Regions from separate parts of the Alteromonas sp. RKMC-009 genome, predicted to be linked through region 1. Evidence: predicted binding sites of a transcription regulator. Region 1 holds the regulator's gene; the other holds the start of a gene.
What was found. The regulator FliA, encoded in region 1, starts transcription of late flagellar genes. The targets are predictions, from matches to a motif close to CTAAAGNTNNNNNNNNNNNNGCCGATA.
Positions count from the first base shown of each region.

Region 2: the regulator FliA is predicted to act here: its motif matches at 6,245-6,271, upstream of DS731_RS17295 (DUF5610 domain-containing protein).

Region 1 covers NZ_CP031010.1:1,511,382-1,522,182, reverse strand. Annotated here, with positions in the region: gene DS731_RS06605 (chemotaxis protein CheA) at 1-1,574, opposite strand, end outside; gene DS731_RS06600 (protein phosphatase CheZ) at 1,587-2,333, opposite strand; gene cheY (chemotaxis response regulator CheY) at 2,368-2,751, opposite strand; gene DS731_RS06590 (RNA polymerase sigma factor FliA) at 2,799-3,527, opposite strand; gene DS731_RS06585 (MinD/ParA family protein) at 3,524-4,390, opposite strand; gene flhF (flagellar biosynthesis protein FlhF) at 4,387-5,832, opposite strand; gene flhA (flagellar biosynthesis protein FlhA) at 5,862-7,964, opposite strand; gene DS731_RS06570 (sensor domain-containing diguanylate cyclase) at 8,119-9,825, shown strand; gene flhB (flagellar biosynthesis protein FlhB) at 9,815-10,801, opposite strand, start outside.
Region 2 covers NZ_CP031010.1:3,937,943-3,948,743, reverse strand. Annotated here, with positions in the region: gene DS731_RS17320 (sensor histidine kinase) at 1-721, opposite strand, end outside; gene DS731_RS17315 (EAL domain-containing protein) at 718-2,967, opposite strand; gene DS731_RS17310 (acyl-CoA desaturase) at 3,127-4,254, opposite strand; gene fabR (HTH-type transcriptional repressor FabR) at 4,440-5,054, shown strand; gene trmA (tRNA (uridine(54)-C5)-methyltransferase TrmA) at 5,055-6,158, opposite strand; gene DS731_RS17295 (DUF5610 domain-containing protein) at 6,301-7,635, shown strand; gene DS731_RS17290 (RNA recognition motif domain-containing protein) at 7,733-8,209, opposite strand; rRNA gene DS731_RS17285 (16S ribosomal RNA) at 8,711-10,243, shown strand; tRNA gene DS731_RS17280 (tRNA-Ala) at 10,324-10,399, shown strand; tRNA gene DS731_RS17275 (tRNA-Ile) at 10,402-10,478, shown strand.

The sequences.
Region 1 (10,801 bases):
ATATGATCGCCTTCCTGTGATGCTGCCAGTTTCACTGTACCCATGCGCGGTTTTCCCGCATTGGCACGATCATCCGGCATTTCAATTCCATGGTCGACGGAGTTACGCACCAGGTGAACCAGGGGATCGGCCAGCGCCTCAACCAGGTTTTTATCCAGATCCGTTTCTTCCCCTTCAAGCTCAAGGGTAATTTCTTTTTTCAGGCTACGGGCAAGGTCGCGGACAACCCTGGGGAAACGACCGAAGACTTTCTTAATGGGCTGCATGCGGGTTTTCATTACCGCGCCCTGAAGATCACCGGTCACCACATCCAGGTTAGCGATAGCCTTCGACATATCTTCGTCATTGGTATTGATACCAAGGCTTAACAAGCGGTTACGAACCAGCACCAACTCACCGACCATATTCATAATCTGGTCAAGGCGTTTGGTGTCTACCCGAACAGTAGTTTCTGCCTGCGGGGCTTTTTCTTCTTTCTTAGGTGCAGCTTTTGCAGCAGGTGCTGCGGGCTTGGAAGGGGCAGCGGGTGCGGCTGGCGCAGCCGGAGCCGCTTTTGCGGCCGGAGCAGGTGCAGCAGCTTTAGCAGGTTGAGCCGGCTTGGCAGGCTCTGCAGGTTTAGACTGTTCCGCTTTGGCAGCCTGAACGGCTTTGGTTGCCTGAGTGTCGACTTCAACACCACCGGCAATGCCGGGTCCCTGACCTTTACCGTGTAACTGGTCAAGCAAAGCTTCAAATTCGTCATCGGTGATTTCGTCACCGTCAGAACCGGCTGCAGCCTGTTCCGCTGCCGGTGCTGCGGCCGCCGGTGTAGCGGCAGGTGCGGCATCGCCACCAAACTGTCCTTTACCGTGAAGCTCGTCTAACAGAGCCTCAAATTCATCATCGGTGATATCTTCGCCATCTCCGCCAGCGGCTGCTGCCGGAGCGGGCGCAGGTGCAGCTGGCTTTGCAGGTGCATCTGCCGACGGTCTGCCGGGCGCACCGGAACCATGCAGCTGGTCCAGTAATGCTTCAAATTCATCTTCGCTGATATCTTCAATGCTGTTATCACCGGCAGGCTCTGCAACAGCGGCGGCTTCCGGTGCAACCGGTACCTCTTCAACTATCAGCTCAGGTTCTTCTGCTACCGGCACTTCTTCTGCCGGTGCTGCCGTTTCCCCGCCAAAAATATTTTCGCCGGGGGCTTCTGGCTTGCTCAACTTATGCAGAACATCAACAAGATTTGAATCAGCGGCTTCGAGTGGCTCACGGGCTTTTACCCGCTCAAACATTTCCACTACGACGTCTGTCGCTTGCAGAATGACATCCATTAATTCCGGCGTCAGTGTACGCTGGCCATTACGCATTACGTCAAAGACGTTTTCTGCGCCGTGACAAATCTCAACCAGTTCAGTCAGAGATAAGAAACCTGCGCCACCTTTTACCGTGTGATATCCACGGAAAATCGCGTTGAGGAGGTCAGCGTCTTCCGGATTATTCTCCAGGTCAACTAACTGTTCCTGTAATTGTTCCAGGATTTCTCCGGCTTCGACCAGAAAGTCCTGTAATATATCCTCATCAACATCAAACGACATTCATTCGCTCCCCTAAAAACCAAGGCTCGACAGGAGATCATCCACGTCATCCTGGCCTTGTACTACGTCATCCCGCTTCTCAGCGTTCATGATTGGCCCTTCCGCTTCAACAGCGTCCGGCTTGTTCGTGGTGCTCTGTGCTTTAACAGGTGCATCCCGTTCACCGAACACGGTCAGCATGTTCACAAGGCTGTCTTCGACTTCTTTCACCAGGTCAATCACTCTGCGAATAACCTGGCCTGTCAAATCCTGATAACCCTGTGCCATTAATACTTCGGTCAAAAGGCTGTTAAGTTTAGAAGAATCTTTCGACATGTCCTTAAACAGGGCGTCGATATCCATACATAAACTCTTGAATTCACCGAGCTCAATCTGACGGGTCATAAGCTTTTGCCATTCAGGCTCAAGGGTTGTGATCCGGTCTGATAAAGATTCAGCAATTGGCATACAGGACTCAACAGCGTCCATTGTAGTATTAGCCGCTTTTTCAGTTTCTTCAATTACGTAGGTGAGACGCGTTTGCGCATCAGGAATATCATCATTAGCCAGACCAGCAATACGCTCGTCTAACTGGAAGGTGTTGAGGGCGTCATGAAGTTGACGGGTAAGTTTGCCAACTTCAGCAAAAAGTTCGACAGACTCTTTGGCAGATACGGCCTCAAGCAGGGCGTTGGCGGATTCATCATCACCCTGCTCAAGATATGCTACCAGTTGTTTTGCTTCTTCGAGCGAAATAGGGACTTTTTTAGTAGGAGACATCCAGTAATCCTCTTCTCTGGCGGGAGCGGCTGGATCAACCTAAACGCTCAAAAATCTTGTCGAGTTTTTCCTTAAGTGTAGCGGCTGTGAAAGGCTTCACAACATATCCGTTTACACCTGCCTGTGCTGCAGCAACGATTTGCTCTTTTTTCGCTTCAGCTGTCACCATCAATACTGGCAAATGCTTGAGTTTGTCGTCAGCACGTATAGCGCGTAACAGGTCGATACCCTGCATACCTGGCATGTTCCAGTCGGTCACGACAAATTCAAAGTCGCCTTGCTGGAGCATGGGGAGGGCCGTACTTCCATCGTCAGCTTCCTGAATATTGGAAAATCCAAGATCTTTAAGCAGGTTCTTTATGATTCGTCTCATAGTAGAGAAGTCGTCTACTACAAGAATTTTCATACTCTTGTCCAAAATAGCCTCCGGTGAGGATTATCAATCGTTATTAATATTAGTATGTTTTATTCTTCTGCCTGCCATGATTGCATTCGGGCTTTTAGTTTTAACATGGCCTGGCTATGAATCTGGCTGACCCTTGACTCACTGACTTCAAGAACTTCACCGATTTCACGTAAATTCAGTTCTTCATCATAGTACAGGGACAGTACAATTGCTTCCCGTTCAGGTAATGTTGTGATGGCATGTGCCAACGCCTTTTGAAACGCCCCCTGCATTAAATCTTCGAGGGGTGAATCATTACCTTTATTCTGTTCTGTGCTGATTACATCTTCTGATACACCCAGGTCTTCAATACCGACAAGTTTACCGGCATTCACCTCGTTAAGCATTTGATGATAATCATTAATACTGACATTTAGCTTAGCAGCAATTTCTGTATCACGCGCGTCTCTGCCAGTTTCTCTTTCAACTTGTGTTATGGCTTCCGTAATAGCACGGCTATTTTTATGCACTGAACGGGGTGTCCAGTCGCCCTTACGGATTTCATCCAGCATAGCACCACGAATACGGATACCTGCGAAGGTTTCGAAACTGGCCCCTTTCGAGCCGTCGAAATTTCTGGCTGCTTCCAGCAATCCGATCATCCCTGCCTGAATCAGGTCATCCACCAGCACACTGGCAGGCAAACGCGCCATCAGGTGATGGGCAATACGTTTTACAAGGGATGCATGGCGCTCGACCAGCTGCGACTTGTCGGTCTGCTGCTGGTAAGCTGCCGCTTTACTATTCAACGTTGGCTTCCTACTGCTTGCTTCGTCACCAGTTGTTCAATGAAAAATTCCAGGTGACCACCCGGCTGAGCCGGTACCGGCCAGTTAAGCGCTTTGGTGGCTAACTGACTAATCGCGACGGCCGCAGGAGAACCGGGAAATGCATCCACAATAGCGGTTTGCTTTCTGACTGCCCGACGAATATTTTCGTCGAAAGGTACAGTTGCCACCAATTCTAGTGCCACATCCAGGAATCTGCCTGTCACTTTTGATAATTTACTGAATAATTCCTGCCCTTCACGAATGTCCCGAACCATGTTTGCCACAATTTTGAAGCGGAACACACCGTGTTCACGGTTCAATATTTTAATCAGTGCATAGGCATCGGTCAGAGAAGTCGGTTCGTCACAAACCACTACCATGATGTCCTGCGAGGCACGGGAGAAACTCAGTACCATATCGGAAATACCGGCAGCGGTATCTACAATCAGCACGTCAATCTGCGACCGTAACTCACTGAAAGCACGGATTAATCCGGCATGTTCTGTAGGCGATAACTCGGTCATTGCCTGAGTACCTGAAGTCGCCGGAGCTATTTTAATACCGTGAGGTCCGGTTACCAGAACATCATCAAGTGTGCATTCACCGGATAATACGTGAGAAAGGTTCTTCTCAACACGCAAACCCAGCATGACGTCAACGTTCGCTAATCCTAAGTCGGCATCGAGTACCATGACCCGCTTACCTTGCTTGGCCATAGCAATCGCCGTGTTTAATGTAATGTTGGTTTTACCAACACCACCTTTGCCGCCGGTAACGGCAATAACCTTTATGAGGCGTGATTGATTCATCTTTCGTAAGCTACTCGCTTGATCTTCGATCATACTGCCTGAACTGAATTAACTTCATGATTACGCTTAGTATGATTCAAACCGTACTTTTTATAAAGCTTTGCAGCGGCAGATACGAGAGATTTTGCATCAGCAACTTTAATATCTTCAGGTACCTGCTGCCCGTCGGTCACATAACTAACTGGCAATTGCTGTTCAACAGCAACACTTAAAACCTCACCCAAACTGTAGCATTCATCAACTTTCGTGAAGATACATCCGTCAAGCTTAACGGAATTATACGCTTCAATGATGCGTTGCAATGCAGGATATTGGGTATTTGCCTGCGCAACCAGGTATTTACGGACAGGTTGCATTTGTCCGTGATTAAATTGACCAAGTTGCTTAATTAAACGACTGTCGCGCTGACTGAAACCAGCCGTGTCTATTAATATTAGACGCTTATGGCGTAACTGGAAGAGAAGTTCGGCTAATTCTTCACTGCTTTGCGCCTTCCTTGTGGTACAGCCAATAATTTTGCCATACGTTGCCAGCTGTTCATAAGCGGCAATACGGTAGGTATCGATAGTGATCATAGCCACCTGATCAGCACCGTATTTTTGCGCATAGCGTGCTGCTAATTTAGCAACAGTCGTGGTTTTGCCTGTTCCTGTTGGACCAACAAGAGCAACCACACCGGTTTGGGTCAGGATATCATTACCGGAAACATTAAGGCGATTAGCCAAAAGGTTGAGAAGGTAAATCCACGCTTCCCGCTCGGTGTATTGAGAAGGGGTGTAGTGCACCAGTTGCTCAGCCAGTGAAGCGCTCAGCCCCATACCGGTTAAACACTGGGTCAGATAACTGTGTACAGGGCGCTGACGCTGCTTTTTAGCATCCATCAAGTCTGCGACCTGATATTGTAAAACGCTGCGAAGAGAGGCCAGTTCCTCTTTTATCGCATCCAGCTCACTGGCCGGGGCACCGGCAGACTGCTGACTTTCCGCCGCTTTAAAATCGGGATTCATTTGAGATACCGGTGCAGGCCTTTGTTCTTTTGCAGAAAATACATCAGCAAATGAAAACGCCTCTTCGTCATGAGATGCAGCGGGTTGTGGGTTGACCCCACGGGTATCTGCGGCAAATGCAGACGATGTTTGTGGTGCAGGAGAAACTGCAGGATTCTGACGGTCACTTCCGGCAGCCGCAGCTTTTTCTGCAGCCTGCTTTTCAAGTAACGCCCGTAAGGTATCCGGACCATCGTCACCGATAATTTCGCTGAGGCTTGGCGTCGCCTTTTGTGCAGCTGTTTTACCTGCGTCATGGCGGGTGTTGAGTTTTATTTTTGCTTCCGGCTCTTTATCGTAAGCGGCGACCAGCTCAATACCGTCTGCCACTTTGCGATTCGACATGATTACGGCGTCACTGCCCAATTCTGCTTTTACCTGGCTTAATGCTTCCCGCATATCTTTGCCAAAAAACCGTCTGATTTTCATCTCAACCTCTTCACTCACCCGGCGTCAGATTATTGACCCACAGAGCTGACAATTTTGATTTGTTTGTCATCAGGGATTTCCTGATAAGACAACACATGCAGGCCAGCTACCGAATACTTCAGGAAGCGTGACAGCACAGGTCTTAACATGCCTGACGTCAACAGTACCGCAGGCTCGCCATTCAGTTCTTGTTGTTGTGCGGCCTGTTGCAGGGATTGCTGGAGCCGGTCTGCCAGTCCCGGTTCGATGCCGGCGCCGTCCTCTCCTCCTGCCTGAAGTGACTGGTGCAACATCTGTTCCAACTCTGGTGCCAGAGTTATGACAGGCACTTCTTTCGCTCCCTGACTGATTTCCTGCACAATCAAACGCTTCAGCGCAATACGCACTGCAGATACCAGCACATCCGGATCCTGACTGCGGGGTCCGTATTCCGATAAGGTCTGAACGATAGTACGCATATCGCGGATGGGAACGCCTTCGAACAATAAGGTTTGCAGTACTTTTACAACGGTGCTCAGCTGCAAAATATCCGGTACCAGCCCTTCCACCAGCTTAGGACTGGATTTCGCCAGCATATCGAGAAGTTGTTGTACTTCTTCATGACCGAGTAACTGGTAAGCATTGTTGCTGAGTAACTGACTGAGATGTGTCGCTACCACGGTGGCCGCATCCACTACTGTGTAACCAAGGGTTTGCGCATGCTCCCGCTGATTCGGCCGTATCCACACGGCATCCAGTCCGAAAGCGGGGTCTTTAGTCGCCCGTCCTTCCAGCTTACCGAACACCTGCCCGGGGTTAATCGCCAGCTCTTCATCATGACTGATTTGCGCATCTCCGATGGTCACACCCAGCATGGAGATCGTGTAGGCATTGGGGTCGAGATCCAGATTATCGCGGATGTGCACCGGCGGAACCAGAAAGCCCAGTTCCTGAGACAGTTTCTTCCGCACACCTTTTATACGTGTAAGCAATTCGCCGCCCTGTGATTTATCCACCAGCGGAATGAGCCGGTAACCAACTTCAAGGCCGATAGTGTCAACTTGCTGTACGTCATCCCAACCCAGCTCTTTAATTTCCGGAGCAGGCTGGTCAGCACCACCTTCCATTTTGGCCGGCACAGCCGGTTTTTCTGCCGCTTTCTTCGCCTGCACACCCTGCCAGTATGCATAACCGGCAGCAATAGCAGAGAAACCCAGAAAGGCCACGTGGGGCATGCCGGGCACAATCCCCATGACAAACAGCACCGCTGCGGCAATATACAGAGCCTGCTGATTACCCAGTTGTGTCCGGATTTCCTTACCCATTTCCTGGGTTTCGTTTTCACGGGTGACGATAATTGCCGTTGCCACCGACAACAACAGGGATGGGATCTGGGCAACCAGACCGTCACCGATTGTCAGAATAGTGTAAACTTCCAGCGCATTTCCAAACGACAAGTCATGCTGAATCATGCCGATAAATAAGCCACCGACGATATTAATCATCATGATGAACAAACCGGCTACCGCGTCACCTTTAACGAATTTTGATGCACCGTCCATCGAGCCGTAGAAGTCTGCTTCTGCGGTGATTTCTTCTCGGCGCTTGCGGGCTTCATCCTGATCGATATAGCCGGCATTCAAATCGGCATCAATGGCCATTTGCTTACCGGGCATGGCATCAAGTGTAAATCTGGCGCTGACTTCAGATATACGGCCGGCACCGGCTGTCACTACTTTGAAGTTGATAATGAGCAGGATGGCGAATACCACCACACCCACCGCATAGTTACCACCAATAACCACGGCTCCGAAGGCTTCGATTACCTTCCCCGCAGCATCGCCGCCTTCATGACCATACAGCAAAACGACCCGCGTCGAGGCAACATTCAATGCCAGCCGCAACACCGTAGCAATCAGCAAAACCAGGGGAAATATACCGAAATCCACCGGTTTTTGGGTAAATACAGCCACAAGAATAATGACCAGACTGAGGGCGATGTTAAAACTGAAAAGAACATCGAGCAGAAAGGGCGGCATGGGCAAAATAACCATGCCCATGATCGCCAGCAAAACGACAGGCGCCCCCAGACCACTGGTGATATTTTGAATCTGGTTTTTGTCGAACCGCTGCAGATAGCCGGATAGCTGCATAAAATTTGCTCTCGCTAACAGAAAATTGACGCTTACTTCGTGTCTGTCAGTGTCAGTTCAACTAATGTGCCAGTTTGAAAATGTTTGCCTGCGTGCGCCCGGCGGTGTTTTTTGAACTATAGTTAAACCGGATGAGACATGCTCAGGACAACAAGTGCCGGAATACCCGTTAAAACAGCGACGTATTGCATTTAAGAACAATATTATTCCTGTTGTCGCCGCGACAGGCCTGATATTTATGTCTTATTGCACCTTTGCGGCACCGGCACAGGTATCTGCGCCCGATGATGCGGTTATCCACGTCATTAAGTCTTTTCATCAGCACCCGCAGGAAACCGTACTTGGTCTGGAGGAGATGCTTGATGATGTCCTGCCCGACTATACGCCTGCCACCATTCAATATCTGCTGTCGTACTTTTACATGAAACTGGGTGATTTCAGCCGCTCAGAGTCTCTTCTGGAACAGGGGCTTGAAAATGTAGTTCAAGTAGGCGAACCGTTGCTATATCACCGTTTACTGCTGCAAAAATCGCAACTTTACGAAAAAACAGAGCGCCAGGTGCTGGCGCTGCATTATGTCGCTGTCGTCAGTGAGTGGGCACAGCAGCATACTGTCACCCAGCTGTACATCGGTGCATTAATAACGGAAGGATTAATTCAGCAATCACTACAAAATCGTGAGGCCGCGCTGACAAAACTGATCATTGCCCACAGAATTGCATCGGAGAACGCGACTCAAATCCTGCCTGCTCACATAGCTGGTCTTATTGCATCGGTGTTTCAGCAGGCTGAACAGTACGACAATGCCCTTCCCTATTTGCAGGAGGCGCTGGCAATTTACCAACACTTAACAGCGATTCAGGAAATACTGCCATCTGAACAGTATTACGGGGACATTTTACGGGGCTTATCAAACGCCCATTATCATACCGGCAACTTCGGCACCGCACTGGACACACTGGCCCGCGCAGAAACGATTTCTGCATCAGCTACGCCTAAAGAAATGATTGAGTCACGGATACTGGAATCAAGAATTCAGGCGGCATTAGGCAACTACGGCGAGGCCTATCAAACCCTGGAAGACGCACGCAATAAACAAGTAAAACGCCTGAATGAAATCAGTGCTGAAAAGTTGTTCAAACTGCAGACTCTTTTCGACGTTGATAAGAAAAGTCAGGAAAATGCCGCCCTCAAAGCGATGACAAAAGCTCAGGAATTGCGGATAAAAACAGAGCGCCAGCGGGGCTTCTTTATGATATCAGCGCTCGTTTTACTTTTCAGTCTGTGCGTGGCACTGGTTATTTTGCAGAAAAAGCGCGCCAGGTATCAGCATAAACTGGAACAGATTGCGATGACTGACAGCCTGACATCTCTGCTAAACCGCCAGCATACCTTTAAATTACTGGAAGAACAGGCTGACATTGCCGGGGCCTGCGGCAAAAAACTAGCTGTCGCCCTGCTCGATATCGATTTATTCAAACAGGTAAATGATAATTTTGGTCACGCTGCCGGCGATGAAGTATTACGCACCTTTGGTGCTCTGGTCAGAGACAATTTCAGAAAAACCGATATTACAGGCAGAATAGGCGGTGAAGAATTTTTACTTATATTTCCTGATGCGGATATTACAGAGGCAAAAGCTGCTACAGACAAATTCAGAGCTGCCCTGAAAACGGCCGGAAATGCCCTTCCCTATGCATTGGGCCCGCTTACGGTATCCGGCGGGATAGGATACGTTACAGGACCTGATACGATGGCCGCAGAACTGGAAGCCATCGACAAAGCATTATATCAGGCCAAAGAAACAGGCCGCGACGCCATCATTGTTGTGGATAAAAGTACTGACGGGTTTACCGTCTGAGTTCAGGTGGGATGGGCAAGTCTTTCTTAAGTGGCTTAGGCCGTTTGCCCTTACCGGCTTTAAACGCCCGCAACTGATACACATACGCCAGTACCTGTGCCACCGCCATGAACAATTTATGGGGAATTTCGTGCTCAACTTCAGTGGAATAATAAATAGCCCTTGCCAGCATGGGTGACGGCACAACAGGCACTTCATGGGCACCGGCAATTTTACGGATGTGCATGGCCAGTTCATCAATTCCTTTTGCCACCACCACAGGCGCTCTGCCGCCATTATCATCGTATTTAAGTGCCACGGAATAGTGCGTCGGGTTAGTCACAACCACATCCGCTTTCGGTACTTCCTGCATCATCCGGCGGGCTGCTGCCTGGTATTGAAGGCGACGAATACGTCCTTTCACCTGAGGATCACCCTCGGCATTTTTACGTTCGTCTTTCACCTCCTGCTTTGACATTTTCATTTCTTTGTTGTGCTTGTACAGCTGGTACGGCACATCAAAAATAGCGATGGGGATCATGCCCAGTGTCAGCAGGAAAAACGCCCATTCGAGCATATTCAGTGCATGGAACAAATTATTCGGGTACAGCTCAAGATCAAGATGCAGTGCTTCATCCTGAAAGTACATTAACGACACCAGCGCCATGGCACCGATAACAAAGAACTTGGCAATGGACTTAAGCAGCTCCACAAGGCCATTAATACCGAACATGCGCTTAAAACCGTTTAGCGGATTCAGTTTATTCATTTTCGGCGACGCCGATTCCCAGGTGAAATTGTATCCGCCCAGCGCAATAGAGCCGTAAATACCGGCGGCCATCGCCACGACCATGTACAGTAAAACAGGCGCTGCCACCGCAGAAAAACCGTAAACCCAGGCACCAAACATGTGAGTTGCGTCATAGGTTTGATCACGGGAAAGTTGGAACATGTTCTTCATCATGCCGAAAATAGCCTGTGCGATGGTGCCTCCCAT
Region 2 (10,801 bases), 2.4 Mb from region 1:
CAGGCGTGATCCCGCGGCTGGCGGTCCATTCTTTTTCTGCATCAGGGTGCAGCATCCATTGAATGGCACCTTCGGAAATCAGAAGCTGCGTTTGCGTTTCTTCAAAGGTTTTCAGGTGATCGAATAAAGACGTCAGGTCAAAATTAATCACCAGGAAGCCTTCCCCCAGAGGATGAGAAGGAAACGTGTGCAGGATTGCCCGCACAGTTGGCTGGAAGGGCGTGACCAGCACACCATTTTCCATATTCAGATCGATGGAAGAAAGTGTCATGATCCCGGCCGGCTTTTGCTGTGCCTGCTTAAAGTAATATCGGGTGGATTTATCCTGGAGCTGTTCCGGCGGGACAATCTGAACGCCGTCGGCAAGAAAATTAACCCGTACCGTTTCAACCCCTTCGGGGTTCAGCCATCGCATTTGGGATACATTATTAAGCACACGGCCAATGCGCAGAAACAATTGAGCTTCTGTTTCATCCCGTAGCCCGGCAGACATAATGTCTACCAGGTGCTCGTTTGCCAGCCTGGCGACATTGGTAATGTCACCCAGTTCCTGACTGAAAGCGGTGTTGACCGATGATATGACGGACGTATGCTCAACACTCAGTGACTGCATCGACTGGTTATAGAACCATTGATAGACCAGTGAGCCAGTCAGTACAGACAAAATAAAGTTGCACAGATATAACCAGCAGGCCCTTTGCCAGTGTTTTTTCTCACTCATCGCTGCTGTCCGTTAAGCCAGTCGATAAGGTCGGGTAATGCCATGGGACGGGCAAACAGAAAACCTTGTCCGGTTTCATACCCTTTGCTCAACAATGCTTCCCGTTGTCCTTCAGTTTCAATGCCCTCAGCAACAACCTGAAAATGACATTGTTCAGATAGCCTGTGCACCATGTCCAGAATATGATCAGGAGAGTTCGGGGTCGCGGTATTTAATGTATCGACAAAGCTCTTATCCACTTTCAGTGCTGAGGCCGACAATGTACTGAGGTGAGCCAGTGAAGAATAGCCGGTACCAAAGTCATCAATACTGACTTTGATCCCCATTTTCATCAACGTATTGAGTATCGGGTTGATATCCTCATAATCTTCCATGGCCTGAGTTTCAGTGATTTCTATCTCTACCTGCTCCGGCTGCACATTATGGGTAGCCAGCGCGTTTTCCAGTGCAGGAATGAAGTTGGGTGCTATCACATCGGCATGGGTTACATTAAACGCCACGGAGAAGTTATGCCCTGACTCTTTCAGCACTTTTGCAGCGTAGACAGCAAGCTCCATCACCAGGCTGTCCAGACGGGTGATTAACCCGGATGCTTCAGCAAGAGGGATGAACACATTGGGCGGAATGATTTCGTTACTTCCGGTGCGCCAGCGGATAAGCGCTTCCAGTCCGGTTGTCACACCGGTTTTCAGATCCACTTTCGGCTGGAAAACCAGAAAGAACGGGTGAGAGTCGGCAATGGCATCAGACAAAGATTTCAGCAGCTTGTGGCGGGTGCCCATTTCGTCAAGCAACTGTCGTGTGATGGTCTGTACGGAATGATCCCGCCGTTTCCGTGAGTTATGCACCAGTTGCGCCGTCTTCAACGACTTACGTAAATCATCCAGCTCTAAATCTTTCACTGCCAGATGGCTGATACGGTTCGTGACCCGTTGCTCAACATTATCGACATACACCGACAGTTCGGCTAACTGGCTCAATGATGGTTCCTGAGACACTTTTTCCGTTTTATAAAGCAGCGCAAAAAAGCCATCTCCCAGATAACAAATCGTCATTGCTTTCTGACAGCGCTTTTTCATTTCGTTCAGGCAACCGGCAAGCAGGGCGTGGCTGAAATCTGTGCCCAGTGTGATTTCACTGGTTGAGAAATCCGTCATATTCACCAATACCAGCGAGGTTGAATTCAAATCAGACAGTGACATATTGACGATTTCGCGGTGTAGCCAGTTTTTGTTCGGAATTTGCAGAGTTTCGTCAAAATAAGCCAGCATGGACAGTTTATTGAGCAATGCCAGGTTAACGAAACCATTGCCGATGTTTTCGCTGTACACCATCAGCAGTGTAATGTGGCTTTGCTCCAGAGGTTTGGGAGATTGGACGATGACAAGATAGTGATTGTTGTCTACATCTGCCGTATTGAAGTAGAGAATTGACCAGCTTTCATAAAACTGATGCTCATGGGTGTGCAGAGCAGTGTCGATGGCCTTCAGCAATCCGGAGCTCGCGTAAGCCTGATATTCTCCCAATAATTCTGACAGCATAGTGGCATCAGAACGGCTGAAGTCACCACTTGATGCTACCACTTCGCATTGTTCCATAGACGCCATGGTCGGACGGTAGGCGCACACCACACCACCGGTTTCAGGAATGCCGATGACCCGGGATACTTCATTGAGCACGGTGTAGGTAAACTCGCCCACATCCTGCTTTGACGTCAGGGCCCTGGAGGCATCCACAATCATCTGCAGTCCGCGTTTGGCCACGTACAATTCATTCAGATTGGACCAGGTTTTAATGTTACTGGAAACAATGCCTCTCAGCTTTTCTTCTGTCAGTTCAACTTTGTTCCAGTACTCATCAATATCGTATTCTTTAAATGTGTCCTGACGGGGAGCCATACCGGGCTGACCGGTGAGCAGGATAATCCGCACGCGGGAATTACCTAACACGGTTCTGATGGTGTTTACCAGGAACAGGCCGGCGTTATCCTGCTCCATCACAACATCCAGCAGGATCACCGCAATATCGTCGGTTTCTGCCAGAATGGTGGAGGCCTGAGCCGCAGAGTTTGCGGTCAGAAACTTAAGCGGTTTGCCCCGCACTTTAAGGCCGCTTAAGCCCAGTTTAAGGGATTGTTGATAGCCCAAATCGTCTTCAACACTAAGAACTAACCATTCTCCTGACTGAGTATTACTGTCGTCCGGTTCAGGCTCCGGGGAAAAGGTAAAAAGCTGTTCATCACTCATGCATCCGTCCGTACTGATAAAGGAAAAGCGAGGACTCTTATTTCAAAAAATGCAGAGAAAACAGCAAGAGCAATCCATCACCTAAGTGTTGCCTATATTATTGATTTTGCAAGAAGGAGAAACAGAAACGCCGCTAAATAGCGGCGTTTCGGGCTGAGTTCAGACCAGCTGTGGTGAAAGTGTCTGTAACTGGAGCCACTTTTCTTTCTGAAGGGCCAGTGCGTGTTTGAGTTCTTTATAATGGAAGTCAATTTCCAGTCGCTCAACCGAGCGCTTCAGGCACCGTTTACGTACATTCATAAGACGTTTTTTCGCGGCATAATAGGCAGACATCTTCTGTACTAACAACTCGTACTCGGCCTGCACTTTTTGTAATAACTCATCGGCATCCGGCAGAGCGGCAAGTCTGGCATTGGCTTGCTGAAGTTGCATGGCTGCGCGGGCTTTTTCAATACGCTCTTCCGGAACCCGGCGCAGATTTGTAGTCAATCCGGCATAAGACAGGCCGCGGATAAGCCACTTGGTAGGATCGAATTGCCACCAGTAAATACCGTTACGGTAATCATATTCAAAAATATGATGGTAGTTATGATACCCCTCGCCGAAAGTGAAAAATGCCAGGATACCGTTATCACGGGCTGTGTTTTTATCGGTATAAGGCTGACTGCCCCAGAAATGAGCCAGCGAGTTAATAAAGAAAGTGACATGGTGGACCATGAATAAACGGAATACACCGGCAAAAAGAATCATACTCAGTACATCGCCGTTCAACCAGCCAAGCAAACCTGTGATCCCGAAGTTTGCGACAAGCACGATAGGCAGGTAATACTTGTGTTGCCACATAACCACCGGATCTTTTTGTAAGTCCCGGCAGTTGCTGTAATCGTCATAGCGATGAGACTGATATTCTCTCAGCATCCAGCCAATATGGGCGAACCACAGGCCCTTTTTAGCTGAGTACGGGTCTTTGTCGTTTTGATCAACATGACGGTGATGGATACGGTGATCAGAAGACCAGTGCAGGATACTGTTTTGCAATGCCATTGCACCGCCGATGGCGAGAATGACCCGTACAACAATATTGGCGTCATAGGTTTTATGAGACCACAGACGGTGATAGCCGGCAGTAATAGACATACCGGTGAAATAAAATAATACGACAGCCGTCACCACTTCCGTGGTGTCGAATCCCATGGTGACCGCCCAAAGGGGCACTGCCAGTAACGCAATTGCACCGGTAATAATAAATACCAGAACATTGGTCAGGATAATTGGTGGTTTTTTCATGATAACAACTCGGCTTACAACTGTACGCTAATTTATCGTTTTCACCGGGCGCAGGCAAGGGAAAAGCGACAATTTCAGCTTTAAGTATAGTGCAGATTTTGTGAAACTGATGTGCCGTCATCGCCGGGGTAAGGTACAATCGTTACCGTTTAACAGGTATCCGGAATGAAAAGAAGGAGTTGGCGGTGAGTCGTCAGGAGCAAAAATTAAAAACCCGCCAGAATATTATCAATGCTGCTTTTGGTTTGCTCGATGAGCAGCGCAGTCTGTCTGCTATCAGTTTACGTGAAGTCTCCCGTGCAGCCGGTATTGCGCCGACTTCTTTTTACCGTCACTTCAAAGATATGGACGAACTCGGTCTGACGCTGGTGGACGAGGCGGGTCTTGCACTCCGTCAACTGATGCGTCAGGCAAGACGCCGTATCGCCAGTGGCGGCGGGGTTATCGATACCTCGGTAGATACCTTCATGGAATTTATTACCGCCAATACTAACGTGTTCAGATTACTGCTCCGTGAACACACCGGCACCTCAACTGCCTACCGGATGGCAGTACTGAGGGAAATTCAGCATTTTATTGAAGAACTGGCTGATTATATTGTGGAAAGTCAGGGCGCAGAGCATCAACTGGCAAGTCTTCAGGCAGAAGCCATGGTCCGGCTTGTATTCAGTGCCGGAGCTGAAGCCTTAGAAGTGGATGTGCCGTTGAGGCAGGAAATTGGCCACAGGGTAAAAGCGCAATTGCGTTTTGTACAGTTGGGGGCAAAAGTCTATCGCCCCCGGAAAGTCAAAAGTGAGTAATTAACGGTTTTTCTTCACCAGTTTTACGCCGGCCTCAATGTGGTGCGTAAAAGGGAATTGATCGAACAAGGCAGACGCCACCAGATCGTGGGTTTGCGACAATGTCGCCAGATTCGCTGCCAGCGTATCGGGATTACAGGAAATATAAATAATTTCCGGATAGTCCTGAATCATCTTCAGTGATTCTTCATCAAGACCGGCTCTTGGCGGGTCAACCAGCACAGTCGTAAAGTTGTAGCCTGATAAATCAATGCCGTTGAGGCGGGAAAACTGACGTCCTGTTCTTAATGCTTCCGTAAACTCTTCAGCAGACAGACGAACAATCTCCACATTGTCTATGTTGTTCACTTCAATGTTAAATTGCGCAGCGTTAACCGAAGGTTTGGCGATTTCAGTGCCGATGACCTTGCGAAACTGGCTGGCCATAGGCAGTGAGAAATTACCGGCTCCGCAGTACATTTCAAGAAGATCGCCGCTGGTGTTTTCACACACAGACAATGCCCATTCGATCATGCGGCAGTTCACTTTTGCATTCGGCTGGGTAAAGCTGTTTTCGATATGCCTGAATTGATAGTGTCGTCCATTTACCGGCAGCGATTCGATGATAAAGTCATTGCCCAGAATTTTCTTCTGCTTACGTGCACGGCCGATAACATTCACTGTACCGAAGGTGTCAGACAACGTATCTTGCAGCGCCCGCGCAGCCGTTTCCCATTCATCATCCAGCTGACGGTGATACAAAAGGCTTATCACCAGCTCACCTGACAACCCGCTCAGATAATCAATCTGAAATAACTTCTTTCTCAGTACCTGGCTTGGACGAAGTTCTGTCATTAAAGTTTGCATAGCGGCATTGATGGTATCGCTTGCCGGCGGGAAGGTGTCAACGCGATACTTTTCTTTCGTCTCGCTGTTGAACATGATGTGATACAAGTCATCGCCATCATGCCATACCCGAAATTCTGCCCGCATGCGGTAGCCGGTTTCTTCAGAGGCAAACACAGACATCTCAGTTTGACCATATTGATCAAGTAGTTGTGACAGTCGCGAGATCTTCTCGTCTAACTGCGCGGTATATTGCTGACTGTGTGTCTGAGTTGTCATTGTAATAGCTTCATCTTGTTTGCCGGGCTGCGCATTGTAGTGTCTTAAATTATTTGTGCAAACACTGTTCTGAGATTGCATTAAAATTAAACAATTCGTTAAGTCTGCCGATAACTAATGTGAGGTTAGTGAGGACAACATTATGAACGTGGGTGAAATTAAGGCATTTGTTAGTGAGCAGAAGCCGGCTGTTGCAGAACAGAAGGCACCTGAAGACCCTAATAAAGCAATCAAAAAGCAGTTACAGCAGGATGGACTTCGTCAGGCTGCTGAATTTCAGCAGCGGCAAACCGCAATGGTAAGCGTCAGTAGTTCGCAGACGACCATTGGCCTGAAAGTCTACAGTTCGTCAATGGAGCAACAGGTTACCGTTGACGGACAGCGTGGTAAGTTTGCAAAAGATGATACGTCAGATAAAGAGAAGGAAACCTCTTTATTTGATTTTGAGGAAGTGGCAAAAAACGTTATGCGTTTTGTCGGTGGTGTCATTCAGGGCGCTGCAAGAGGTGGTGCGGATGAAGAGAAACTCGGTAATCTTTTTTCGCAGGCGAGAGAAGGGGTTTCCCAGGGAATTGCCATGGCAGAAAAAGATCTGGGAGGCCTGATGAATGATGATATCTCAACAGGCATCGACAGGAGCCGCAGTCTCATCGAAAATCGCATTAATGCACTGGAGTCTGATCTGCTCGGTATTCAGAATGAAGATCAACTTGCTGCAGGTGGTGTTGCATCAGCTTTGAACGTTAATAGCAGCAACTCAGAATCTGCCAGTCTGACAATTCGTACAAGAGATGGTGATGAAGTGCAGTTGAGCTTTGAGAGTCTGAGGGCTTATCAATATGCCAGCCAGCAAACCGTCGCTTATACGACTGGGCAGGGGCAGGGTGGTGACGGTAATGGCTATCAGAATGTTGTTGCTACAGACAACACCTCTTACTCGTACTTTGATCGTCAGGGGATAAGTTTCTCTCTGAAAGGCGAGCTGGATGAAGGTGAATTAACGGCCATTGCTGATTTAGTGGAATCCGTTAACGATCTGGCTGACACGTTCTTTGGTGGCGATCTGGATAAGGCGTTTGAGAAAGCGCTGGAACTGGGTTTTGATGATCAGGAACTTACGGGTTACGCATTGCAACTGAACAGAACGCAGCAAACGGAAGTTGTGAAAACTTACGGTGCTATTCAGCATTATCGTGACGGCAGCGAGTCCGGTTCCCACGGCGATGAAGCGAAGCCTGTTGCACAATATCTGAATAAGATGCTTAACGTCTTTGATTCGGCGAGACAACAACTGGCTTCAGGTGAAGACTTCAACACTCTGATAAATGGCCTGATCAACGAAATGAAGGATGTACAGGTACCGGATTTAGTCACAGCTATAAATCGTTTCCATAGTTTCAATCAGCGTTTACTTGACGCTATGCCGGGCGAGCAGCAGAAAACTCAGCCTGTAGAGCCTCCGGCAAGCGAAAGCTGAAAGATACGGGCGGACTATTAAAAGTGATGCCCAATTCAATATTCGGATAAAAAAGAACCCCGGCATGCCGGGGTTCTTTAATGTTTGTGTAGTACGACTACTCGGTTTCTCCTTTCTCCCTTGCAGCACGTACTTTCAATGTTCTTTCCAGAAATACTTTATCGTTTAGTTCCGTAATAGCTGAATCTACGTCGCGGGTAATGACTTCGATAAATCCATACCCTTTACGTTTTCCAGTACGACGGTCCTTCATAAGACGAACACTCTGAACTTCGATGTAATCCTTGAAATATTCTTTCACTGCATCTTCGTTCGCTTTATATGGAAGATTACCTACATATAAAGTGGCTGTTTCTCCGGAAGTATCAGAAGTCACATCAGCATTCACTGAAGAGGACGTTGAAGACGAACTCAGCAGAGATGCAAGCCAGGGTGTAACGATACCGCTAATAAGCAAAGACACTGCAACGGTGACAGGAAGACTCGCTTCCAGACTAGCGGAAGAAACGATGAGATAACCTGCGATTGCGAATACCGCGCTAATTACTGCGCATTGAATAAAGCCTACTTTCATAAACCTACCTTTAATTATTTTAGTGAAACGTTGGAGGCTGTTCATAGTTTACTCATTTGTAACAAATTGAACAATGGTCTGATGAAATAGTAGACGAAAGACCAATAAAAAATAGACTTTTGTTGGAAAACCAGGCGTTTGAGTTCGAATTCGAAGAAAAAGGTCAAAAAGGATAAAAAAGGGGTTGACGAAAAATCTCTGATGCGTAGAATGCGCACCACTTCGACGGGGAACGTCAGACGGTCCACGAAGAAGTCGTTATAAGAACTTAATAATGGTTATTTATAACGGTTTTCACTGAAAACACCTGAGAAATTAAATTTCAAAAAGATGTTGACACTGAAAACGAAGCGCGTAGAATGCGCGTCCCGCTTCAGGGAGAAACGCTGAAGCAGCTAGCCGAGGTTAGCAATTGTTCTTTAAAAATTTATAACAAGACAATCTGTGTGGGCACTCGTTAAGAGTGTCAACCGACGATTCATAAAAGTTTTTCGATGTATTTAATTGAAGAGTTTGATCATGGCTCAGATTGAACGCTGGCGGCAGGCCTAACACATGCAAGTCGAACGGTAACAGAAATAGCTTGCTATTTGCTGACGAGTGGCGGACGGGTGAGTAATGCTTGGGAACTTGCCTTTGGGAGGGGGATAACAGTTGGAAACGACTGCTAATACCGCATAACGTCTACGGACCAAAGGGGGCTTCGGCTCCTACCTGAAGAGAGGCCCAAGTGAGATTAGCTAGTTGGTGAGGTAAAGGCTCACCAAGGCGACGATCTCTAGCTGTTCTGAGAGGAAGATCAGCCACACTGGGACTGAGACACGGCCCAGACTCCTACGGGAGGCAGCAGTGGGGAATATTGCACAATGGGGGAAACCCTGATGCAGCCATGCCGCGTGTGTGAAGAAGGCCTTCGGGTTGTAAAGCACTTTCAGTTGTGAGGAAAGGTTGGTAGTTAATACCTGCCAGCTGTGACGTTAACAACAGAAGAAGCACCGGCTAACTCCGTGCCAGCAGCCGCGGTAATACGGAGGGTGCGAGCGTTAATCGGAATTACTGGGCGTAAAGCGGACGCAGGCGGTTTGTTAAGCTAGATGTGAAAGCCCCGGGCTCAACCTGGGATGGTCATTTAGAACTGGCAGACTAGAGTCTTGGAGAGGGGAGTGGAATTCCAGGTGTAGCGGTGAAATGCGTAGATATCTGGAGGAACATCAGTGGCGAAGGCGACTCCCTGGCCAAAGACTGACGCTCATGTCCGAAAGTGTGGGTAGCGAACAGGATTAGATACCCTGGTAGTCCACACCGTAAACGCTGTCTACTAGCTGTGTGTGAATTTAATTCGTGCGTAGCGAAGCTAACGCGCTAAGTAGACCGCCTGGGGAGTACGGCCGCAAGGTTAAAACTCAAATGAATTGACGGGGGCCCGCACAAGCGGTGGAGCATGTGGTTTAATTCGAAGCAACGCGAAGAACCTTACCTACACTTGACATGCAGAGAATTTTCCAGAGATGGATTAGTGCCTTCGGGAACTCTGACACAGGTGCTGCATGGCTGTCGTCAGCTCGTGTCGTGAGATGTTGGGTTAAGTCCCGCAACGAGCGCAACCCTTGTCCTTAGTTGCCAGCATTTGGTTGGGCACTCTAAGGAGACTGCCGGTGACAAACCGGAGGAAGGTGGGGACGACGTCAAGTCATCATGGCCCTTACGTGTAGGGCTACACACGTGCTACAATGGCAAGTACAGAGGGAAGCAAGACAGTGATGTGGAGCGGACCCCTTAAAGCTTGTCGTAGTCCGGATTGGAGTCTGCAACTCGACTCCATGAAGTCGGAATCGCTAGTAATCGCAGGTCAGCATACTGCGGTGAATACGTTCCCGGGCCTTGTACACACCGCCCGTCACACCATGGGAGTGGGATGCAAAAGAAGTAGTTAGTCTAACCTTCGGGAGGACGATTACCACTTTGTGTTTCATGACTGGGGTGAAGTCGTAACAAGGTAACCCTAGGGGAACCTGGGGTTGGATCACCTCCTTACCTTAAAAATCGTTTATTGCCTTTTAGCGCAGTGTTCACACAGATTGTTTTGTTATTAATGAAGAACGACCAAGTCTTATGGGGCTATAGCTCAGCTGGGAGAGCGCCTGATTTGCATTCAGGAGGTCAGCAGTTCGATCCTGCTTAGCTCCACCAATAGGCTTGTAGCTCAGCTGGTTAGAGCGCACCCCTGATAAGGGTGAGGTCGGCAGTTCAAGTCTGCCCAAGCCTACCAAATCTTTCTCATGCGGCGTCAGATAAAACCTCATGTGCCGGGGCACACGACGGTTTCATCTTCCTTGCCTGAAAAAGATTGGATGTATTAAGTAATCACTTGGTCAGAAAGATGCAAATCCTAATGAATTTTTACTCGGTTGAGTAAGTATTGATTAGGGTTTTTTACTCTAAACCTGTTCTTTAACAATTTGGAAAGCTGATATTAGTAATCAATCAAATTGAGTAACTGAGAATATCGAAAGATGTTCTTTCAAAAGCTACTCTATCTGACAAACGTGTAGTAAGAAGGTTGACATACACAACTGAGTGTACTGTTCGTCC